4 regions of the Consotaella aegiceratis genome follow, and region 3 is predicted to be linked to each of the others. Evidence: predicted binding sites of a transcription regulator. Region 3 holds the regulator's gene; each other region holds the start of a gene.
The links. The regulator LexA, encoded in region 3, represses DNA repair genes until DNA is damaged. The targets are predictions, from matches to a motif close to TGTTCNNNNTGTGTTCNG.

Region 1 (5,754 bases), on a different contig from region 3:
CTTGCGATCATGCGCTTCGAGGGCGGCGACGAGGTCGTCGGCCGTCCAGCGGCCTTCACCGATCAGCTTCAGCGAGCCGGCAAAGGAGCGGATCTGGTTGTGCAGAAAGCTCTGGGCCGAGGCGTGGATATGCACCTCGTCGTCCGGCGCCAGAACCACGTCGAGCCGCTCCAGGGTGCGGATCGGACTTTTCGCCTGGCAGTGGGTGGAGCGGAAGGTCGTGAAGTCGTGCGTGCCGAGCAGGCGCTTCGCCGCCGCGTCCATCGCCGCCACGTCGAGCGGCTTCCACACCCACCAGACCTGGCCCGCCTTGATGGCGGGGGGCGGGCGGCGGTTGAGGATCCGGTAGAGATAATGCCGCTTGCGGGCCGAGAAGCGGGCGTCGAAATCGTCGGCGACGCGGGTCGCGGCCATGATCGTCACCCGCTCCTCGCGCAGATGGGCGTTGAGCGCATCGCGCACGGTGTCCCCCGTCCACTCGCGGGCGAGATCGACATGGGCGACCTGGCCGCTGGCATGGACGCCCGCGTCCGTGCGTCCGGCGCCGAACAGGGTCACGGTCTCTCCGGAAAACTTCTCCACAGCCGCCTCGATTGCCGCCTGTACCGACCAGCCGTTGGCCTGACGCTGCCACCCGACATAGGGCAGGCCGTCATATTCGATGATAAGCTTATAACGCGGCATCGGCGAACTCGATCAGACTGCGCCGAGGCGCGTTCCCTTCGATAGGGCGGAGCCACGCAGGAAAGCGTCCGCCGTCATCGCCTTGCCGCCCGCGCGCTGCAGTTCCAGGAGACGCACGGCGCCATGGCCGCAAGCGACCAGCAGCCGATCGTCCAGCACCTCGCCGGGCGCTCCGGTGCCGTCCTCGACGCGTGCGCGCAAGAGCTTCAGGCGTTCCGGCCCGGCACCGAGATCGACCATCGTCCAGGCGCCAGGAAAGGGCGAGAAGCCGTTGATGCGGCCTTTCACGGCGGCCGCGGCCTGCGAAAAATCGATCTCGGCTTCGGCCTTGTCGATCTTCCGGGCGTAGGTCGGCTCGCAACCGGTGCGCGCGGCGATGGCGTCCTGGTCCTCGAAGCCGAGCGAGCCTGCCTCGATCCGCGTGAGGGCTTCCACCATCAGCCGGGCGGAGATCGCGGACAGGCGATCGTGCAGGTCGCCGGCCGTCTCGCTCCCGCCGATCTCGGTCTCTTCGGTCAACGCCACCGGGCCGGTGTCGAGACCGGCCTCCATCCGCATGACCATCATGCCGGTGGAGGCGTCGCCCGCCTCGATGGCACGCTGGATCGGGGCGGCGCCGCGCCAGCGCGGCAGCAGCGAGGCGTGACCGTTGAGACAGCCATGGCGCGGCGCATCGAGCACCGGCTGCGGCAGGAGCAGGCCATAGGCGACGACGACGGCGACGTCGGCGCCGAGCGCGGCGAAGGCGGCCTGATCGGCCGGGCTCTTCAGGCGCTCGGGGTGGCGGACGGCAAGCCCCAGCCGCTCGGCCTCCTGGTGAACGGGGGAGGGCGTCTGGGTGAGACCACGACGGCCACCGGCACGCGGCGGCTGCGTATAGACCGCGACGATCTCGTGCCCGGCCTCAGCCAGGCCCGACAGCGTCGGCACGGAAAAGGCCGGCGTGCCCATGAAAACCACTTTGAGGGGCATATCAGGCCGCCTCCGATCAGATTGTACGCTTGGCGGCCTTGGTGAACTTCTTGATGACCATCTGCCGCTTCAGCTTGGAGATGTAGTCGATGAAGAGCACGCCGTTCAAATGGTCGATCTCGTGCTGCAGGCAGGTCGCCATCAGCCCTTCGGCTTCGATCTCGTGCATCTCGCCATCGAGCCCGAGATAGCGCGCCTTGACCTTGGCCGGACGCTCGACCTCGGCATAGTAGTCGGGGATAGACAGGCAGCCTTCTTCATAGACCGATCGCTCCTCCGAGGAGGCGACGATCTCGGGATTGATGAAGACGTGCGGCGCCTTTTCTTCCTCCTCACCGGAGACGTCGATGGTGAGCAACCGCAGCGGTTCGCCCACCTGGATCGCAGCGAGGCCGATGCCCGGCGCATCGTACATCGTCTCCAACATGTCCTCCGCAAAGCGGCGGATGTCGTCGTCGACCCGCTCGACCGGTTTGGAATGCAGGCGCAGCACCGGATCGGGAAGGATGATGAGGGGCTTGATCGTCATGGGGTGCAGGTAATCGCTGGCTCAATCGCGGTCAATCTGAAGATGTGTCCGCTCGCGCATTGCCATAAAATGTTCTTGTTTTGATCTGGTCTTCGGCAGAGAAGTCCGCTAGGATCGAGCCCATGAACTCCGATTTTCTCCCAGGCCTGCTCGATCGGCCGCTGGTTTCGCTCGGTGATACGACCGTCACGGGCGGCGCCGCGCTCGTCGCCTTTCTGATTCTGGCGCTGTCTTGGATCGCCGTGGCGCTGGTCCGTGCGCGTCGGGCGGCGGAGGCGGCGCGGCAGGAGGCCGAGGCGCAGCGCGCCGAGAGCGACGAGCGATTGCGGGACATTCTCAGGGCGCAGACGGAGATGACGGGCCGGATGCAGACGATGGCGGAGATCTTCGGCTCGCGTCAGGCCGATCTGACGCGGGCCTTGTCGGAACGCATGGACGGGCTGACCTCGCGTGTCGGCCAGTCGATTATGGAGACGACCAGGGAGACCAAGGCGTCGCTGGGCGCGCTCAGCGAGCGGCTGGCGGTCATCGACCGGGCGCAGGGGCAGATCGCCAACCTGGCGGGCGAAGTCGTTCGCCTGCAGGATATCCTGGCCAACAAGCAGACGCGCGGCGCGTTCGGGCAGGCGCGGATGGAGGCGATCGTCATGGACGCCTTGCCGCCGGGCGCCTACTCCTTCCAGGCAACGCTGTCCAACGGCAAGCGGCCGGATTGCCTGATCCCGATGCCGAACGGCGCGCCGGCGTTGGCGATCGACGCCAAGTTTCCGCTGGAAGCATGGACGGCGCTGGGCGAGGCGGCGGGCGACGAGGCGCGGAACTTCGCCGTCAGGCGGCTCAAGCGCGACATGGATACCCATATCAAGGCGATTGCCGAGAAATACCTCATTCCCGGAGAAACCCAGGATACGGCGTTTCTGTTCGTGCCGTCGGAATCGATCTTCGCAGCACTTTACGAGGACCACGCCGAAATCGTCCAGCGGGCGCACAAGGCGCGGGTGGTGATCGTTTCGCCCTCGCTGCTGATGCTGTCGATCCAGGTGGTGCAGGCGATCCTGAAGGACGCGCGGATGAAGGAAGAGGCCGGCCGCATCCAGCGCGAGGTGCGTCTTCTGATGGAGGATCTCGGCCGGCTGGATGCGCGCGTGGTGGCGCTCAAGGGCCATTTTGGCCAGACAGAGCGCGACATCGATCAGATCCTGACATCGACCGAGAAGCTGATCCGCCGAGGTGAGCGGATCGAAGCCGTCGATCTCGGCGAAGACGCCCCCGGGCCAGCTAAGTCAGCCGACAGATTGGCGGGGATCTAGTCTCGCCGAAGGCCGAACCGGCCGATTGTTTCAACCGCGTATTACCGGTGAATCCGGCATTCTCATCTCTCGCGCAAGAATTTGTGAAGAAACCGTAAACCAGGTTGGGATCGATTTGGACGTCTTCTGCGTTGTTGATGCGACCGACGTTAGACGAGGGGACCGGTATGCGCAGTGGCGTCAAAGCGATCCTAACCAGTTTTGCTCTACTTGTTGCACCGGCTGCTTCGGCGGCGCCGGCTGTGGCGCAGCTGAATGTGCTCGCCGACGCCTACAACAGCCAGACCGAGCACGATTTCCGCCAGGGCCTGCAGATGCGGCTGGCCTGGACGGGGGACTATGCCGGCCGCTTCGACGGCGATGTCGGGCCGGAGACGCTGCGGGCGATCCGCGACTTCCAGGCGCGCCATGGGCTGGAAGCCACCGGCATCATGGACCAGCCGTTTCTTCGGCTGTTGCTGGTCGAGAGCGATCGAGCGGAAACCGGCACCGGCTTTGCTCTGGTCGACGACGCGGTGACCGGCGTGCGGGTCGGGCTTCCGCTGTCGCTGGTCCGCGATCTGGGTCAGACCGAAATCGGCCATTTGTGGCGCTCCTCCGACGACGGGATCGAGATTGAGACGGCGCGCTTCACCGATGGCGGTCGCACGCTCGACGACTTGTTCGCCGTTCTGTCCACCCCCAGCAGCGAACGCAGCGTGACCGCCAAGACCTTCGGCGGCACGTGGTTCTCCATCGCCGGAAAGGAATCAGAGCGGTCCTATCTCATTCGGTTCGCGACACGCGATGGCGAATTGCGCGGATATTCCCTGTCCTACGACGCTGCCAATGCCGACGTGATGGAGCCGTTTGCCAGGGTCTCGGCAAACCTGTTCGAGCCTTTTGCCGGCGAGCCGGCCGCCGCGCGGGTGGCCCAGAACCGGGGCCTTGGTTTCGGGCCGATGGTCGACGTTTCCGGACACAGCACCGACATGGTGGCCTATGCCGATCCGTTCGCTGATGCGCGTGGTGGGCGCCTTGGCGATTTCGGCTCCGATCGGTCGGCGCCGGCGGACAAGCCGGCGGATTCGTCGGGCACCGGCTTCGTGGTCGCCGACGGGTGGCTGCTTACCAACGCCCATGTGGCGCGCTCCTGCAAGACCATCCTGGTCGGCAATCACGGCGTTGCGGACGGCCAGATCCTCGATGAGGCCGCCGATCTCGCGTTGCTCCATGTCTCCGGTGAGACGCTGGGCGAGCCGCTGCGGATGGCCGCGGACGCGCCGCGGCTCGGCGAGGACATCCTGGCTCTGGGCTTCCCGCTGCGCAGCATTCTGGCCGACAGTCTCAATGTCACCCGCGGCAACGTCTCGTCGCTGATGGGCCTGATGAACGATTCGCGCTATCTGCAGATCTCGGCGCCGATCCAGCCCGGCAATTCCGGCGGGCCTCTCGTCGACCTGTCCGGCCGGGTCGTCGGTGTGGTGACCGCCAAACTCAACGCCGTGGCCGTGGCCGATCTGACGGGCGACATTCCGCAGGCGATCAATTTCGCCATTCGTCCCGAGGCGGCCGTCGCCTTCCTGAAGGAGGAGGGCATTGCCTATGCCTCCGCCGATCCCGAAGCGGAATTCGGTTCGGTTCCGGACGCCACCGCCAAGGTGAAGGACTCCATCCTGCCCGTCGTTTGCCTGGCTTCCGAGCAGACCGCTCAGAATTGAGCAGTAGACGCCGTGCCGTAGGCGAAGGCGCGTTAATAGAAACGCGTCGCGTCGCTGCCAGGCGAAACTTGGGAAAATTCGAAGACCATCGGATTGTATAAAGCGAAGACGTCCCGGACACCATCATGGTGCCGGAACGTCAAAGACGCCTCCCGGCGGATCCCGGCGCGTCTCTCATCGACGCTAAACTTCAGGATCGATTCTGTTTTACACTTGAATGCGTCGTATTTGAAGTGCCTTCTAGAATTAACCGTAAATAATAGGTTAATATTCAGCCGGCCTGCGATATTTTTTTAAATAGATCTCGGGTCGGCCAGCAAGTCGCGGCTTGCCCGTTTTCTTCCTGCCAGGCACCGATCGAGCGCCGCGTCTTATAGCCGGCCAGACCATCGGCCCCTCCGACATCGTAGCCCTTGCCCTGGAGAATTTTCTGCATGCGGGCGACGTCGCCTCGAGTCAGGCCTTTGTTGGCGACCCAGCCACCGTGAAACCCGGCATCGGCTCCCCGGATGCGATCGGCGGCATGGCCGACGAAGAGCGCGTAGAGGTCGGAATTGTT
Region 2 (5,754 bases), on a different contig from region 3:
ACCGGCGCATTCTGCAGCACGATCGCATTCGACAGCCGTTCCACTTCGGCAAGCTGCGAAGGCTCCACCGGCTTCGGGTGGGAGAAGTCGAAGCGCAGCCGCTCCGGCGAGACCATCGATCCCTTCTGCGCCACATGCATGCCGAGCACCTCGCGCAGGCCCTCATGGAGAAGATGGGTGGCCGAATGGTTGAGCCGCGTGCGGCCGCGGCGCTCGCCGTCGACGATCAGTTCGAGCGCCTGGTCCGGCCTGATCGTTCCCTTGGCAACCTTGCCGCGATGCACGAACAGGCCGTCCGCCATCTTCTGCGTATCAGTGATCTCGATCTCGGAATTCTCGCCGCGCATCCGGCCGGTGTCGCCGACCTGGCCACCGGATTCCGCGTAGAACGGCGTCTGGTTGAGCACCAGCGAGATCTCGTCGCCGGCTTCGGCCGAGAAGCACTCGGCACCGTCCTTGACCACGGCCACCACCACGCCTTCGGCGCGCTCGGTATCATAGCCCAGGAACTCGGTCGGCCCGACCCGCTCGCGGATCGCAAACCAGACACTCTCGGCCGCCGCCTCGCCGGATCCTGCCCAGCTTTTGCGCGCCTCGGCGCGCTGGCGCTCCATGGCGTCCTGGAAGCCGGCGAGATCGACGGCAATGCCGCGCTGGCGAAGCGCGTCCTGGGTCAGGTCGAGCGGAAAGCCATAGGTGTCGTAAAGCTTGAATGCCGTCACGCCGGAGAGCAGATCGCCCTTCGACATCGACCGCGTCTCTTCCGCAAGCAGGGCGAGGCCCCGGTCGAGCGTCTGAAGGAAACGCTTCTCCTCCAGCTTCAGCGTTTCGGTGGTCAGCGCCTCGGCGCGCACCAGTTCGGGATAGGCGCGCCCCATCTCCGAGACCAGCGTCGGCAGGATCTGGTAAAGCACCGGCTCCTGCGCGCCGAGCAGCCGGGCATGGCGCATGGCGCGCCGCATGATCCGGCGCAGCACGTAGCCGCGGCCTTCGTTCGAGGGCAGCACGCCGTCGGCGATGAGGAATGCCGTCGAGCGGATGTGGTCGGCGATGACCCGGTGGCTCGGCGCCGCATCGCCCTTGGCCTCGGAGCCGACGGCATCCTCGACCGCGCCGATCAGGCGCCGGAAGAGATCAGTCTGGTAGTTGCTGTGCACACCCTGCAGCACGGCCGCCATACGCTCCAGGCCCATGCCTGTGTCGATCGACGGGCGCGGCAGGTCGAGCCGCGTTTCCCGGTCGACCTGATCGTACTGCATGAAAACCAGATTCCAGAACTCCAGGAAACGGTCGCCGTCCTCGTCGGGGCTTCCCGGAGGACCGCCGAACACATCCTCGCCCTGATCATAGAAAATCTCCGAGCATGGGCCGCACGGACCAGTCTCGCCCATGGTCCAGAAATTGTCCGACGTCGGAATGCGAATGATCCGGTCGTCGGAAAAGCCGGCGATCGACTTCCACAGGGCCGCGGCCTCGTCGTCCTCGGAATAGACGGTGACCAGCAGCCGATCTTTCGGTAGCGCGAACTCCTTGGTGATCAGCGTCCAGGCGAGCTCGATCGCGTGGTCCTTGAAATAATCGCCGAAGGAGAAGTTGCCGAGCATCTCGAAGAAGGTGTGATGCCGCGCGGTGTAGCCGACATTGTCGAGATCGTTGTGCTTGCCGCCGGCGCGCACCACCTTCTGCGCCGTGGTCGCGCGTTTGTAGGGCCGCTGTTCAAGACCGGTGAAGACATTCTTGAACTGCACCATGCCGGCGTTGGTGAACATCAACGTCGGATCGTTGCGCGGCACCAGCGGCGAAGACGGCACCTTCTCGTGCCCGTCCTTGGCGAAATAGTCGAGAAATGTCGACCGGATTTCGTTCACGCCGCTCATCGGAGAACCTTCGCAAAACCATCGTTATACCGTCGCTGGCGGCAACTCTTGCCCGGTCGGGAAGAGCAGCACCACCGGCGCCGGTCATCTATAAAGCAACACCCGTCCGATCCGGCCGACCAAACGGCCGTTGCCGGTCGAGAGCGCTATTTACCGAGGGGACCGGGCGCTGTCCATCCGGCGCCTGACTTTGCGGCGCCCTGCGGTTTCGACCTAGCGGCGGCTACGCGTCCACCGCAGCCCGCGCAATTGCCGCGGCCGCGTGCGATGGCGTTTCCCGCGCTGCAACGACGAAGGGCGCGACCCCTTGCATAGAGCCGCGCCCGATATCATCGTTTTCTCGGGCGCCCCGTCGGGCCGCCGACCGCGCGTCTATTCTTCGGCCGCGTCGCCCTCTTCGCCACTGTCGAGCATCTGATCGGCCAGCAATCCGGCATTCTGGCGGATCGCCAGTTCGATCTCGTTGGCCGTATCGGGATTGTCGCGCAGGAACTGCTTGGCGTTCTCACGCCCCTGGCCCAGCCGCTGGCTGTTGTAGGAGAACCAGGCGCCGGACTTTTCGACGATCCCGGTCTTCACGCCGAGATCGATCAGTTCGCCGGTCTTCGACACGCCCTCGCCATACATGATGTCGAACTCGACCTGCTTGAAGGGAGGCGCGAGCTTGTTCTTGACCACCTTGACGCGCGTCTGGTTGCCGGTGACCTCGTCGCGATCTTTGATCGCGCCGATACGACGGATGTCGAGGCGCACGGACGAATAGAATTTCAGGGCATTGCCGCCCGTCGTCGTCTCCGGAGAACCGAACATCACGCCGATCTTCATGCGGATCTGATTGATGAAGATGACCATGCATTTCGACCGGGCGATCGATGCCGTTAGCTTGCGGAGTGCCTGGCTCATCAGCCTGGCCTGCATGCCCGGCAGAGAATCGCCCATCTCGCCTTCGATCTCGGCACGCGGCGTCAGAGCTGCGACCGAATCGACGACGAGCACGTCCAGCGCACCGGAGCGCACCAATGTGTCGGTGATTTCTAGGGCCTGCTCGCCCGTGTCGGGCTGCGAGATCAGGAGATTTTCGAGATCGACCCCCAGCTTGCGCGCATAGACCGGATCGAGCGCGTGCTCGGCGTCGACGAAGCCGCAGATGCCGCCCTTCTTCTGCGCTTCCGCGATCGTGTGAAGCGCCAGCGTGGTCTTGCCCGAGCTTTCCGGTCCGTAAACCTCGACGATGCGGCCTTTCGGCAGGCCGCCGACACCGAGCGCGATATCCAGTCCGAGTGAGCCCGTAGAAACCGTCTCGACCTCGACAATCTTGTCGTTGGCACCGAGCCGCATGATCGAGCCCTTGCCGAACGCCCGCTCGATCTGCGCCAGGGCGGCATCGAGAGCCTTATCCTTGTCCAACGAATTATCCTCTACGAGACGAAGCATGTTCTGAGCCATGGGGACGGGACCTTATTCCACGCGTTGAGGGTCGACGCAATCGTGCCGTTTCCGACCCTATGTACTCTATTTGTTCTCGCTATACAAGAGATGATCTTGTTTTGTTCCCGCTCCACGAGCCGATTCGGGCAGGCCCGCCACCTAGCCAAGTGTTGCGAAATGGTGAAAAGAGACGCCATGCCTTCGTCCCATCCCGTGATTCTCCTGGCCGGCGCCGCTCATATCGACCGCCGTGCGCGCGCCGTCGATGGCTTCGTGCCCGCCGCGTCCAACCCCGGGCGCCTGGTCGCCCAGGCCGGAGGTTCGGTACTCAACGCCGGTTTGGCGCTTCGCGCGGCTGGCGCGAAGGCCACGTATCTCGGCGCGCGCGGCGGCGATGCGGATGGAGAGCTGGTCGGACAGACCTTGGCGGAGGCCGGCATTCACGACTGTCCGCTGACGTGGCTCGACCGCACGACACCGAGCTATACCGCGATTCTCGACGACCGCGGCGATCTGGTTGCCGGTATCGCCGACATGGCCCTCTACGATCTCCTGTCGCCACGGGCGTTCCAGCGCCGTCATATCCGCACGATGATCGCAGAAGCGGACGCCCTGCTGGTCGACGCCAACCTGCCGCCCAGAAGCGTCGAATATTTCGTCCGTGAGGCCGGCGCGCGGCCATCCGCGGCGATCGGCGTGTCGCCGGCCAAGGTGGTGCGGCTGAGCGGCGCGCTGCCGGACCTGTCGGTGCTGTTCGTATCGCGGGCCGAGGCCTGTGCCCTGGCCCAGGGCGACCCCGACGCCGGTGTCGGCGCCCTCGCCTTCCGTCTTCGTGCTCTGGGCTGCCGGCGCGCCGTCGTGACCGACGGGCCGCGGTCGGCAGCGATCCTGGAGGACGGCGCCGTGCAATTGCAGGCGCCCATCCCGATCTCCGATTCCATGGATGTCACCGGCGCCGGCGATACGCTCGCCGGTATCGCCCTGCTGTCGCTCTGCCGCGGCTTGTCGCTTTATGAAGGAGCCCGCCTCGGGATGGCGTCCGCGATGATCCGGATTGCGACGGGCACGCTGACGGCGACAGGCTTCGAGCGGGACGTTCCAGAGATCGCGAACGCCCTGCCGGCCCCCGAGTGCTATTTCGAAGGATAAGATTTCCATGCCCACGACCCCGCCCTTCAAACTGTCGCGCGAGGTGGCCGACGCTCTTTCCATCGGCAAGCCGGTCGTCGCCCTCGAATCGACGATCATCACGCACGGCATGCCCTGGCCGCAGAATCTCGCAATGGCCGAAAAGGTCGAAGCGATCGTTGCCGAGGAAGGCGCGCTGGCGGCGACCATCGCGGTGCTCGGCGGAGAACTGACCATCGGCCTGGAACGGCCGCAGCTCGAGGCGCTCGCCCAGACCAAGGATGCGCTGAAGCTGTCGCGCGCCGATCTGGCCTATGCCATCGCCACCGGCCGGACTGGTTCGACGACGGTTGCCGCGACGATGATCGCGGCGGCGCTCGCCGGCATCGAGGTGTTCGCCACCGGCGGCATCGGCGGCGTGCATCGCGGCGCGGCCGAAAGCTTCGATATTTCCGCCGATCTGGAGGAGTTCGCACGCACGCCGGTGATCGTCGTCTCCGCCGGGGCGAAGGCCATTCTCGACATTGAGAAAACACTTGAAGTTTTGGAGACAAAAGGCGTTCCTGTCGTCGGTTTTGATACCTCCGACCTTCCCGCCTTCTGGTCCCGCTCGTCCGGTCTGGCGGCCCCCCTGCGGCTCGATACCGCCGATGCCGTTGCATCGTTTCAGCGCGCTCGCCAGGCCTTGGGCCTGACCGGCGGCATGCTGGTCGCCAATCCGGTGCCGGAAGCCTCGGCCATCGACAACTCCACCGTCGGGGCGTGGATCGACCAGGCCCTGGCCGATGCCGACGCCGCCCACATCACGCACAAGGCCGTGACGCCTTATCTGCTCAATCGCATGTTCGAGCTGAGCGAAGGTCGCACGCTTGCCACCAACATCGCGCTGGTGGAATCGAACGCGCGTGTGGCGGCCCGAATCGCGGGCGCGTTGAAGGCCGCCGACGTGGCCGCCGGCCTCTCGTCCTAAACGCTATTCCTCGAGCATGCTTTTGACGGCGATGGCGAGGTCGCGAAGGCTGAAGGGTTTGGCGAGGAAGCCGAATTTCTCGCCTTCCGGCAGGTTCTTGGCGAAGGCGTCCTCGGCATAGCCCGAGACGAAGATGAACTTCAGGCCCGGGTGTTGTTTGCGCAGTTCGCGCAGCAGCGTCGGTCCGTCCATCTCCGGCATCACCACGTCGGAGACCACCAGATCGATCTTGCCGTCGAGCTCCTCCATCACCTCCAGCGCCTCGACGCCCGAAGCCGCCTCGTGCACCTCGTAGCCGCGCATCTTCAGCGCACGCATGTTGCCGGCGCGAACTTGGTCCTCGTCCTCGAC
Region 3 (5,754 bases):
ACGCCGTGTCGCTGCCGGCGCTGCGCAAGGATTTCATGTTCGAGCCGTATCAGGTGGTCGAGGCCCGCGCCTGGGGCGCCGACGCCATCCTGATCATCATGGCCGCCGTGGACGACGCCTGTGCCGCGGAGTTGGAGGACACGGCTGCCGGTCTCGGCATGGACGTTCTCGTCGAGGTGCATGACGAGGCCGAATTGGAACGGGCGATGAAGCTGCGCTCGCCGCTGGTCGGCATCAACAACCGCGATCTCAAGACCTTCCATACCGATCTGGCCGTGTCGGAGCGCTTGGCGAAGCTCGTGCCCGACGACCGGCTGCTGGTCGGCGAAAGCGGCATCTTCACCCACGGCGACTGCCAGCGGCTTGCAGACGCGGGTGTTCGCGCCTTTCTCGTCGGCGAGAGCCTGATGCGACAGGCCGATGTCACTGCCGCGACCCGGCTGCTTCTGACCGGCGTCGAGGCGGGAGCCGCAGCATGACGGATACGCCCCAGGCCTCTGAGACCGGTCTGACCCATATCGACGCCAGCGGCCATGCGCGCATGGTCGACGTCGGCGAAAAAGTCGAAACGCAGCGCGTGGCGCGCGCCGAAGGGCTCGTTCTGATGACGCCCGAAACCCTGTCGCTGATCGTCTCGGGTCAGGCCGCCAAGGGCGACGTGCTGGCGGCCGCGCGCATCGCCGGCATCATGGCGGCCAAGCGCACCTCAGAACTGATCCCGCTGTGTCATCCGCTGATGCTGAATTCGGCGAAGGTGGACCTCGAAGCCGAACCCGCCCTGCCCGGTCTTCGCGTGACCGCGACGGTCAAGGTCGGCGGCAAGACCGGCGTCGAGATGGAAGCCTTGACCGCCGTCTCTGTCGCCTGCCTCACCGTCTACGACATGGTCAAGGCGGTGGAGCGCGGCATGACCATCACCGGTATCCGCCTGCTGGAGAAATCAGGCGGCAAATCCGGAACCTGGACTGCAGGAGCATAACATCATGATTTCCGTCGAGGAGGCGGTCGCCCAGCTCGTCGAAGGCGTGGAGCCGGCGTCGGGCACGGAAGACGTCGCCCTTCATGACGCGCTCGAACGCGTTCTCGCCACCGAGCTTCGCGCCACCCGCACCCAGCCCGATTTCGATTCGTCGGCCATGGATGGTTACGCCGTCCGCGCCGCCGATCTCGCCGATTTATCGCGGTCGCTCGAGGTGATCGGCGAGGCCGCCGCCGGCAGCGCTTTCGACGGGTCCGTCGGCAGCGGTCAGGCCGTGCGTATCTTCACCGGCGCGCCGGTGCCCGCCGGAGCCGACAGCATCCTGATCCAGGAGAATGCCGAGACGCTCGGCGATCGCCTGATCCGCGCCACCGCGGCGCCGTCTACCGGTCAGCACATCCGCCCGGCCGGCAACGATTTCGCTCAGGACGACATCCTGCTGTCCGTCGGCACCTGGCTGCGTCCGGGTGCCCTGGCCCTGGCGGCAAGCGGCGGCCATCCCATTCTGACGGTGCGGCGGCGTCCGCGAGTGGCCGTGCTGGCGACGGGATCGGAACTTGTGGCACCCGGAGAGCCGGTCGGTCCAGCTCAGATCGTCGCATCCAACGGCTATGGTGTCGCGGCCATCGTCCGGCGCGCCGGCGGCGAGATTCTGGACTATGGAATCGCCCCCGACGATCCCGCGAAGATCGCCGCCTGCGTCGATCGCGCGATCGACGAGCGAATCGATCTTCTGGTGACGATCGGCGGTGCTTCGGTCGGCGATCACGACCATATCGGTGCGGTCTTCGAGGCGAAGGGCGTTTCGCTCGATTTCTGGAAGGTGGCGATGCGGCCGGGCAAGCCGATCATGGCTGGGCGGCTGAACGGCATGCGGCTGATCGGGCTGCCCGGCAACCCGGCATCGAGCCTGGTGGCGGCCTCGGTGTTTCTGCGGCCGTTGGTGCGCGCGTTGGCTGGCCGGCAACCCGAACCCTTGACCCGAGTGGGCCGCACGGGCGTGGCGCTGCCCGCCAATCCGAGCGAACGCACGAACTTCCTGCGCTCCATATCGGAATTGTCGGCAGAGGGCGGCGCGATCGTGACGCCGATGGACCGGCAGGACTCCTCGCTCCTGTCGATCTATGCCCGCGCCTCGGCTCTGCTGATGCGGCCGGCTCAAGCGGCTCGTGCCGAAGCGGGGGATCCCTGCCTCTACGTCGACCTCGACTGACGAGTTCCGCTTGCGGAACACAACTAGAACAGCTAGATTTGTTCAGGTTTTGTTTTCGGAGGGATTCGCGGCGATGCTGACGCGCAAGCAGCACGATCTGCTGGTCTTCATTCATCAACGATTGAAGGAGGAAGGCGTGCCCCCCTCCTTCGACGAGATGAAGGACGCACTCGATCTGCGCTCGAAGTCGGGAATCCACCGGCTCATTACGGCGCTGGAGGAGCGGGGCTTCATTCGCCGGCTGCCGAACCGAGCCCGAGCCCTCGAAGTGCTCAAGCTGCCGGAGGGCATGCCTGAGCCCGCCAAGGCGAGAACCGGCTTCACGCCGAGCGTCATCGAAGGACGGGCACAGACCCCCAAGGCCGAAAGCGTCTCCCTGCCCCGCATCGGTGCGTTGGCCCGGCCGAGCCGCCCTGCGCCGGTCGAAGTGAGCGACGGAGCGGCGCTCAGCGTTCCGGTCATGGGGAGGATCGCCGCCGGCGTGCCGATCTCGGCGATCCAGCACCCGACTCATTCGATTCCGATCCCCGCCGACATGATCGGTGGCAGCGGCGAGCACTATGCGCTGGAGGTGAAGGGCGATTCGATGATCGAGGCCGGCATCCTCGACGGCGATACCGTGGTCATCCGTCGCTCCGATACGGCCACGCCCGGCGATATCGTGGTGGCGCTCGTCGACGACGAGGAAGCCACCTTGAAACGCTTCCGGCGACGCGGCGACCGCATTGCCCTGGAGGCGGCCAACCCGGCCTATGAGACGCGGATCTTCGGCTCGGATCGGGTGAAGGTACAAGGTCGGCTGATCGGGCTCATTCGCCGCTATTCCTAGAACGCCGCCCGTCGACCGAGGGCACGAATATCGTCGTGGCTCATCCATAGTCTTGCTCTATTGCAGGAACGCGGACACGGAGTGAGGTAACGGCTCCTCACAGCGTCATCCTCGGCCACCGTGCCGAGGATCCAGACCGCGTTGCCTGCCGCCGAGGCCGGATATCGGTCTACGCCGTAGCGCTGTGTGGCTGCCATCGTCTCCGGCAAGCATCAGCGCTCGGATCGATCCTGGAGATGGTCGATCGGCGAAGCTCTCAATCCTCGGATTTGCCGGCCTCGCCGTCAGCAATCTCCGGCTTTCGCCAATATTCCGGCCAGGGCGCCAGCCGATGGGCGTTCCACTCGGCGGGAACCGGGCCGATCGCCGTCTGCATCTCCGCCCGGCCCGTGGCCGGCGAGCGGGAAATAGCCAGTGATCCGGTGCGCCGCAGTGTCCTAAGCGTAACGAGAAGCGCGCCTGAGCGGCAGGCGTCCAGTCGGATCGCCCGTGCGACGATGGCGACGTCGGCCTCGTCGCAGGCTCGCCCGGTGAGTTCGTAGTCGTCGGTCCACACGATCGTCAGTCCCGAGCGGCTGACGGCGCGGCAGAAAGCCTCCTCGCAATCGAATGGCGAACCGGTGTCGGCGGTCGCCGTGCCGCCTCCATAGGCGCGCAGCCATTGGTCCGCGACGAACCCGTTGGGTCGCTCCTTGCGGAAGGAGACAGTGCCGTCCTCGGCGATCAGGGCCACCTCCTCGCCATCCTCGAAGATCAGCAATTCGGGCGGCGAGCCGGTCGCCAGCGCCAAAGCCAAACCGATGCCGGCCAAAGGCACCGCGATCCAACGCAGGCGGCTGGCGCAGAGGGTCGCCACCAGCAGAGCAGCCGTCAGCACCGCCAAGGCGAGCGGCGAGACGATCCCGCTCGCCGCGTCGGGCATATGGTCGGCCGTCAGGTGCGCGATGGCGAAGATCGCATCCAGTCCGATCGCCAGCAGATGCAGGAACGGCGCGTCGAGGCCAAAGGGCATCGCCAGCACGGACAACAACGCCAGCGGCATCACCCAAAGGCTGAAGATCGGCAGCGCCAGGAGATTGGCGACGAGGCCGAACGGCGCGAGGCGTTGGAAGTTATAGGCTGCGTAAGGCGCCGTGGCGACGCTCGCAATGAGCGACGATGCGGCGATGCCGACGAAAAAGAGTATCAGCTTTCGCCAAAGCGGCAGCGGCCCCCTCGACCGGGACGATCGCGCGGCGCGCCAGCGCGCGAAGCCGCCATAGGCCCCGACCAGCGCCGTGGTTGCGGCGAACGACATCTGAAAGCTCGCCGTCATCACGGCATGGGGGCCGAGAGCGATCACGATCAGCGCCGCGATGGCGACGTTGCGCAGCGTCAGGGCTGGCCTGTCGAAGAGGATCGCGAGCAGCATGACACCGAGCATGATGAAGGCGCGCTGCGTCGCCACGTTGGCGCCCGAGATGGCGAGATAGGCAGCGGCGACGACGATGGCGGCGGCGGCGGCCCATTTCTTGACGGGAAAGCGCAGCGCCAAGCCAGGAATGGCCGCCAGCAAGGCGCGAACCAGGGTCATCGCAAAGCCCGCCGCCAAAGCCATGTGCAGTCCGGAAATCGCCAACAGATGGGCGAGCCCGCTCTTGCGCAGCCACTCGGTGACGGTGTCGGGAATGCCGGACCGCTCACCGGTGACCAGCGCCGCGGCGACGCCGCCCGTGGCGCCGGGCAACACCGAGCGAATGCGCTCGGCGATGCCGAGATGCAGGCGCATGAGCTGCAGTGAAAGGTTTGACTGCAGCGTGTCTGATGCCGGTTCCGGCGCACCCAGGCTGAACCCGTACGCACCCAGCCCCTCGAAATAGGGCGAAAAGGCAAAGTCGTATCCGCCCGGATAGGCCGGGCCGGACGGCGGCATCAGGCGCACGAGGCCGCGATAGGTGCTGCCCAGCGGCAAGAAGCCGTGCCGGCTCGTCACCAGGATGCGGACCTCCTCGGGCGGCCGTGAGAGGTGGGGACGCTGCGTATCGGCGAGCCTTATCCGATAGCGCATCCGGCCGCGTTCGTCCTGGTCCCTCCAGACGACTGTGCCTTCGATCCGGGTGGTGACGTCGCCGGACAGGATCGTCGTCTCGGTGCGCTGCAATTCCCACTGGGCCAAAGCCACGCCGAGAAGCGCAAAACCGACGACCAGGGCCAAGCCGCTTCGCAGCGGCGCGCCGGACGTCCACCGCAGACTCGCAAGGCAGGGCACCGCGAGCCCAAGCGCCAACAGCGGCGGCCAGCGCCACGCCAAGCCATGCACCAGAACCACGCCGACGATCAGGCCGATGGGTGCCAGGGCAAAGCTGGAGCGCGCCGCCTCCTCGATCGCCATCGCGCGCGCCCACCAGCCCGGATCGGCCGTCGCCTCGGCATCGTCATGGCCGCCGACCGCGTCGACCCATCCGGCGCGCACGTTGCGGCGCCGGGCCGTGCTCGATGCGTAAAGATCGCGGTCGGCCGTACTCATCCCGCGCGTTCGCTGCCTTGTCTCTGCCGAGCGCTATGCTACACACCGGCACGACAAATCCGATCGAAAAAGATCGGCTGCCCTCATTTCTCATTCCCATGGAGTCGTCATGCCGGACCGCGTCGTGACCCGCTTCGCTCCCTCCCCTACGGGTTTTCTGCATATCGGCGGTGCGCGAACCGCTCTCTTCAATTGGCTCTACGCGCGGGCCAAAGGCGGCAGAATGC
Region 4 (5,754 bases), on a different contig from region 3:
AAGCGCACGATGTCGTGGATGGTGAGGAAGTAGCGGGCGTAGTCGAGGCTGGCGATCAGCGCCAGCTCCTCGCGGATGAGCTTTTCCACCTTCTCCGGGATGCCGCCCGGATAGCGCCAGGTGGCGCGCCGCCAGGTCAGTTCCTCCAGCCAGCTCTGCGGCGTCCTGCCCGGCGGTACCGGCTCTTCCGGATAGTCGTAGCCGAGATCTTCGAGCGAGAAGTCGACGCGGGCGAGAAAATCTCCGGTCTCGACCACCGCCTCCGGTGCGTCGCGAAAGAGCCGCGCCATCTCGTCGGCCGGCTTCAGATGCCGCTCGGCGTTCGCCTGCAACAGCCGGCCGGCCGCAGCCAGCGTCACGCCTTCGCGAATGCAGGTCATCACGTCCTGGAGCGGCCGCTGCGCGGGCTCGTGATAGAGCACGTCATTGACCGCGATCAGCGGGAGGCGTGCCAGCGCCCCCAACTGCTTCAGTGCGGCCAGCCGGCGCCGGTCGTCGCCGCGATAGGTCATGGCCACGCCCAGCCAGACCGCCCCCGGCGCCGCCTCGGCCAGCCGCGCCAGCACCGCTCGTGCGCCGTCGGCGAAGGGATCGGGCCGGGCGATCAGCAACAGGTCGCCGGCGCGCGCCAGGAGATCGTCGAGGTCGAGCCAGCAATCGCCCTTATCCGCCCGGCGCTTGCCGAACGTCAGCAGGCGGCAGAGATCGCCCCAGCCGGCTTTGTTCTGCGGATAGGCGAGGATGTTCGGGCTGCCGTCGCGCAAGACCAGACGTGCGCCGGTGGCGAGCTTGAAGGGCAGCCGCGCCTGGGGGCCATACTGCTCCTGCCAAGCCTCGCGGGCCTTGCGCACAGCACCGAGCGCGCGCACCACGCCGGCCACCGAGTTGCGGTCGGCGAGACCCAGGCCGGCATGGCCCAGCCGGATTGCCTCGGCCACCAGATCCTGCGGATGCGAGGCGCCGCGCAGGAAGGAAAAATTGCTCGCCGCGGCGAGTTCCACGTAAGAGCTCGTCGAGGCGGCGCTCATGGGAAGATCCCGTGCAGAAACCAGCGCGGTGGTCCGCCCGGCTGGTCGTACCGGCCTTCGCGAAACACCCAGAAGCGCAGGCCCTCGGCGTCCTCGACGCGGTAATAGTCGCGGCCCGGCCGTCTCTCGCGCCACCATTCCGGCTCGATGCGCTCGGGCCCTTCCGCACGGGTGACGGCGTGCAGCACCCGTCGCCAGCGAAAGCGCAAGGGCGGCCCGTCGGGAACCTCCGCCACGGTTTCGATCGGCTGCGGCGGATCGAACAGATGCAGGGGCCGCGCCGGCGGCTGACCGGGCTCGGGCCGAATCCAGGCGATCTCCTGCCCCGCCCCCCGGCCGGCCGGGATCATGCGCACCGCGCGCTCGGGGATATGGGTGTCGACGGGGTCAAACCGCGTCACGGCCTCTCCGCCGAAGCGGGCGCCCAGCCGGTCGACCAGCGTCGCCAGCTCGATGGTGTCGCTGCCGTGGCCGTCGAGCGTGACCTGAAGGGCATCGAGAGACTGGACGACGACCGCCACAAGGCGGATCCGGTCGAAGCCAAAGCCCGGGTCGAGCGGATCGGCCAGTCCGTCGAGCCGTTCGGCGAAGAGCCGGATCATGATCCTGGCATCGCGGACCGGCTGGCTGGTTTCGACGGCAATCTGCCGCAGCGCCCCGTCGGCGCGAAAGAACTCGGCCATCAGCCGGCGGCTACCGCGCCCCTCTTCCTCCAGCTGGACGGCGAGCCGCGCCGCCAGCAGGCCGAGTGTCGCCTTGACGTCGTCGAGATGGCCGATCGGCTCGGCAAAACGCTGTTCGGCGGCGCGGTCGGGCGACGGCCGGCCGGGCGTGATGCCGATATCCTCATGGCCCAGGGTGCGCCGCAGCCTGGCGACCAGACCCTCGCCGAACCGGGCGGCGAGCGGGCCGGAGGGGCGGCGGGAGAGCACGCCGATGGTCTTGAGGCCCGCCCGCGCCAGCGCGGTGGCGGTCTTGTCCGCCAGGCCGAGGGCCGCGACGGGCAGGCGGTCGACGGCCTCCGCCTCCCGCCCCGGAGCGACGATGACGTCCGGCCCGAAGCGCGCCAGGGCGCGTGCGGCGTCGGGCGTGCCGGCAAGGCTGGCATGGACGTCGATGCCGAGCGCGTCGAGCCGTCGGCGGACCGCATCCACCAGCCCGGCCTCGCCGCCGAACAGATGGGCGCAGCCGGTGATGTCGAGCATCAGCGTGTCCGGCGCCTCGATGGCGACGAGCGGCGTATAGCGGTCGCAGGCGGCAGCGAGGCGCTGCAGCAAACGGCCGTCCGCCGCCGCGTCCATGGGCTCGGCGGCGAGCTGCGGCAGGCGGGCGCGCGCATCGGCCAGCGTCAGGCCCGGCGCCACGCCCAGGTCGCGCGCGATCCGGTTGATCGTGACGATGCGCATGCCGCCGCCGACCCGCTCGATGAGGGCGAGCGGCGCCTCATCCGGTGGCGGCGAGCCGCCCGCCCGGCGCCTGTGCCGGTTGGCGGGCAGGTAGGGAAACCACAGCGCCAGATAGCGGCGCGGACTGCGCGGGGACGATGTCGAAGCGGTGGCGGTCACGGTTCCACTCCAGGCGCCAGCTCTGGCCGGCGGGGCCGGCGCGGTGGCGATCGAGCTTGACGGTGAAGGACGGATGGCCGGGCGCATTAGCCGCGAGCGCCCGCGAGGGGCTGGCGGCCACCTGCCAGCGGGTCTGCGCGGCGCTGGGCTGCGCCTCGGTGCCCAGCCGCAGGAGAAGGACGGTCGTCCCCGAGCGGGCGGCCGCCAAGGCGAGGCGCCGGGTGGTCGTCAGGTCGAGGATCCGCGGCTCGCCCCAGATCTCGACGACGACGGCGCCGAGCGCCGGGGTCCGCGCCGCTTCCAGCGCCGCCCGCAGCACCTGGAGGGCATCCTTCAATTCGACCAGAACCACGCGACCCGGATCGAGGCCGAGTTCGGCCAAGCCTGGCCCGTAGAGCGCGCCGGCCTCCAGCGTGCCAAGGCTCTGGCGCGCCCAGACCAGAGGCGAGCCTCCGGCCGCGAGCAAGGCGAGAGCGGCCGCAAACGCGCTCGCCGCGCTTGCATGGCGCGGGGCGGCGGCGAGAACCTCGTGCAGGGCGGCGCGCGCCAACCCGCCGGCCAGCGGCGCGTCGAGGCTGCCGCCGAGACTGGCGGGCCGGCGGTGCGAGGGCGCGGGCGGCCGCGAGATCGCGGCCAGCCTGTCGCGCAAGGGGAGAAGCTGTGCCTGCATGGCGCTTTCGTGTTCCTGTTTTGTTCTAAAAAAGCGCTCGGCCGGACAAGAGTCAATGGGCCAATTTCGGAATCATTTGCAGGGCGTTAGCGGAAGGAATGATGCTCGCTGAGCGCGTCGACCGCATACAAGCTATCAATTCTCGCATTGGGATTAACCGGAGAGCACCTTTCTCATGTCGACGACGATGATCCCTTCTCCATTGGCGAAATCGTGCCGCTTGGGGGCGATCGGGACAAAGCCTACGGATCGATAGAAGGGGACTGCCTTTTGCGGAGCGGAGAGCTCCAGCGTCGGGACATTTCGAAGCCTGGCAAGCCGTTCCAGTTCCGCGAAGACAGTTCGGGCGATTCCACGTCGTTGCGCCGAGGGATGGACATAGACACCGGTTCGATTGCCGGTGAGCCCGCCGCAACCCAAGACGCGTCCATCCCCCTCTGCAAGAACGAAGAGGCTTTCCCCCGCGAGCCGTCGCCGCCACCTGTCCGGCGTATGGCCGCTTTGCCAGTCTTCCAAGGCGGTTGGAGCGTAGACGTCACGATAGGTCCCGCCGATCGTCGCTTGGTGAAGATCAGCCAGCGCTACGGCGTCCTCGATAGTCGCTCTGCGCAGGGAAATGGGTGGCATTTGCGATCCTCTGCAAATCCCCCTCACTCCCCCGGCATCGGCTTGAATTCGCCGTCCGGGGTGGTCGGGTCGAAATATTGGCCGCTCGTCTCGGGGCCCATCTTCGGCAGCAGCTTGACGAGCTTTTGCGCCACCTCCTCGGGCCGGCGCGTCGCGCCCTTGGCGAAGGCTTCGCGCACGCCAGGGTTCCAGTGGGCGGCGACGTCGGAGTCCGCCTGCGCCTGGGTAAGCCTGGTCTTCACCAGGCCGGGATTGGCGGCGTAGACCGCGATCGCCGAATTCTCGTGCCGCAATTCCTCGTCGAGGATCTTGGTGAATTGCACCACCGCCGCCTTGGAGGCGGCGTAGGCCGACATGCCTTTCGGCCGGCCGCCGTCCATGTTGACGATGACGCCGTGATTCTGCCGGCGCATGACGCCCAGCGCGGCGTGCGTCATCAGATAGAGGCCGAGGACGTTGGTGGTGAGGTCGCTCCACCAGATGGCGGGATCGCTCTCCCACACCGCGCCGAGCGAGTTGGACGTTCCGGCATTGTTGAACAGAAGGTCCAGAGGCGCGTCGGCCTCGCCAAAGGTTTCGGCGAAAAAGCGCTCGACCGCCGTCCTGTCGGTGACGTCGAGGCCGTGGGGAACCAGCGTGCCGTCCGTCATCGCCTGCCGCCAGCGCTCGGCCATGCGCGCCTCGTCGCGCGCCACCGCGTGGACGGTGAAGCCCGCGCCGAGCAGCGCCTCGACGAGAGCGACACCGATGCCCTGGCTGGCACCGGTCACGATTGCGGTCTTGGCCACCTCTTTCCTCCCGTCATCATGCTGAAATCCGGCGTATCACCGGGTTCACATAGCAAGGATGGCGGTCTTGGCGAACAGGATGCGGATGGCAGGACAGGGGACAGAAGCCGGATAGCAACGTGGACGTGGAAGGATGCGACTGGCGGCCGGGAGGAAAAGGCCTAAAGCGTCTCAGGGCTCCAGTTCGGAATCCCAGTAGAGATAATCGAGCCAGCTTTCGTGCAGGTGATTCGGCGGAAACAGCCGGCCGTTGTTGTGCAGGTCGTAGACGCTGGGCTGGAAGGGCTTCTGCCGCGGCTCCATGCCGGCGGTCTTGGGCAGGAGATTGCCTTTTTTGAGGTTGCAGGGCGAGCAGGCGGCGACGACGTTGTCCCAGGTGCTCAAGCCCCCTTTCGAGCGGGGGATGACGTGATCGAAGGTCAGATCGTGGGTCGACCCGCAATACTGGCACTCGAAGCGGTCGCGCAAGAAGACGTTGAAGCGGGTGAACGCGGGATACTTGGCGGGTTTGACGTAGGACTTAAGGCAGACGACCGACGGGAGTTTCATCGAGAAGTTCGGACTTCGAACCGTCTTGTCGTATTCTGCAAGGATTGTGACACGGTCCAGGAAAACCGCCTTGATCGCATCCTGCCATCCCCAGAGCGACAATGGATAGTAGCTCAAGGGTCGATAGTCGGCGTTCAATACGAGCGCAGGTGCCAGTTCCGAAGTCACCGCAATCGTCAAGGAGGGTCTCCTTCACAAAAAACGACTTGCGTCGATTTGCGCGGACTATCGTGTCCTATCATGTCGCCTTTGTGAAGCCTGAACGGCGACTTGCCGGGGGATAGGGACGTTTGTCCTTCTATCCCGCCTGGTCCGGACCGGCTTCCGCCAGGCCGACGGGGGCGGCGTCGCGCGCGGTGATCGCGCGATAATAGGCCCAGAACAGGCGCGCGGCGGTCGCGCGGTAGGGGGCCCAGACCTCTGCCATCCCCGCCAGGGCCTTGGCCTTCGGCCGTTCCGTCAGTGCGAAGGCATCGGCGACGGCCACCTGCAGCGCGAGATCGCCGGAGGGGAATACGTCCGGGTGG

Region 1: SMD10_RS10855 (DNA recombination protein RmuC) is a predicted target of LexA. The motif match lies at 2,256-2,273, and genes of this name have one in related genera.
Region 2: recA (recombinase RecA) is a predicted target of LexA. The motif match lies at 3,384-3,401, and genes of this name have one in related genera.
Region 4: SMD10_RS00905 (ImuA family protein) is a predicted target of LexA. The motif match lies at 3,274-3,291, and genes of this name have one in related genera.

The regions. Positions count from the first base shown of each region.
Region 1 is NZ_JAZHFT010000012.1:108,373-114,126, reverse strand. Features, by position in the region: gene truA (tRNA pseudouridine(38-40) synthase TruA) at 1-684, opposite strand, end outside; gene fmt (methionyl-tRNA formyltransferase) at 697-1,656, opposite strand; gene def (peptide deformylase) at 1,673-2,185, opposite strand; gene SMD10_RS10855 (DNA recombination protein RmuC) at 2,308-3,495, shown strand; gene SMD10_RS10850 (serine protease) at 3,738-5,195, shown strand; gene SMD10_RS10845 (lytic murein transglycosylase) at 5,467-5,754, opposite strand, start outside.
Region 2 is NZ_JAZHFT010000014.1:18,504-24,257, reverse strand. Features, by position in the region: gene alaS (alanine--tRNA ligase) at 1-1,877, opposite strand, end outside; gene recA (recombinase RecA) at 2,250-3,323, opposite strand; gene SMD10_RS11580 (PfkB family carbohydrate kinase) at 3,501-4,454, shown strand; gene SMD10_RS11575 (pseudouridine-5'-phosphate glycosidase) at 4,462-5,403, shown strand; gene cckA (cell cycle histidine kinase CckA) at 5,407-5,754, opposite strand, start outside.
Region 3 is NZ_JAZHFT010000025.1:34,227-39,980, forward strand. Features, by position in the region: gene trpC (indole-3-glycerol phosphate synthase TrpC) at 1-479, shown strand, start outside; gene moaC (cyclic pyranopterin monophosphate synthase MoaC) at 476-979, shown strand; gene SMD10_RS16370 (molybdopterin molybdotransferase MoeA) at 984-2,192, shown strand; gene lexA (transcriptional repressor LexA) at 2,266-3,021, shown strand; gene SMD10_RS16380 (ComEC/Rec2 family competence protein) at 3,278-5,527, opposite strand; gene gltX (glutamate--tRNA ligase) at 5,637-5,754, shown strand, end outside.
Region 4 is NZ_JAZHFT010000001.1:193,705-199,458, reverse strand. Features, by position in the region: gene SMD10_RS00915 (error-prone DNA polymerase) at 1-1,028, opposite strand, end outside; gene SMD10_RS00910 (Y-family DNA polymerase) at 1,025-2,434, opposite strand; gene SMD10_RS00905 (ImuA family protein) at 2,472-3,263, opposite strand; gene SMD10_RS00900 (GNAT family N-acetyltransferase) at 3,417-3,890, opposite strand; gene SMD10_RS00895 (SDR family oxidoreductase) at 3,914-4,678, opposite strand; gene SMD10_RS00890 (HNH endonuclease) at 4,850-5,407, opposite strand; gene SMD10_RS00885 (DNA-3-methyladenine glycosylase family protein) at 5,526-5,754, opposite strand, start outside.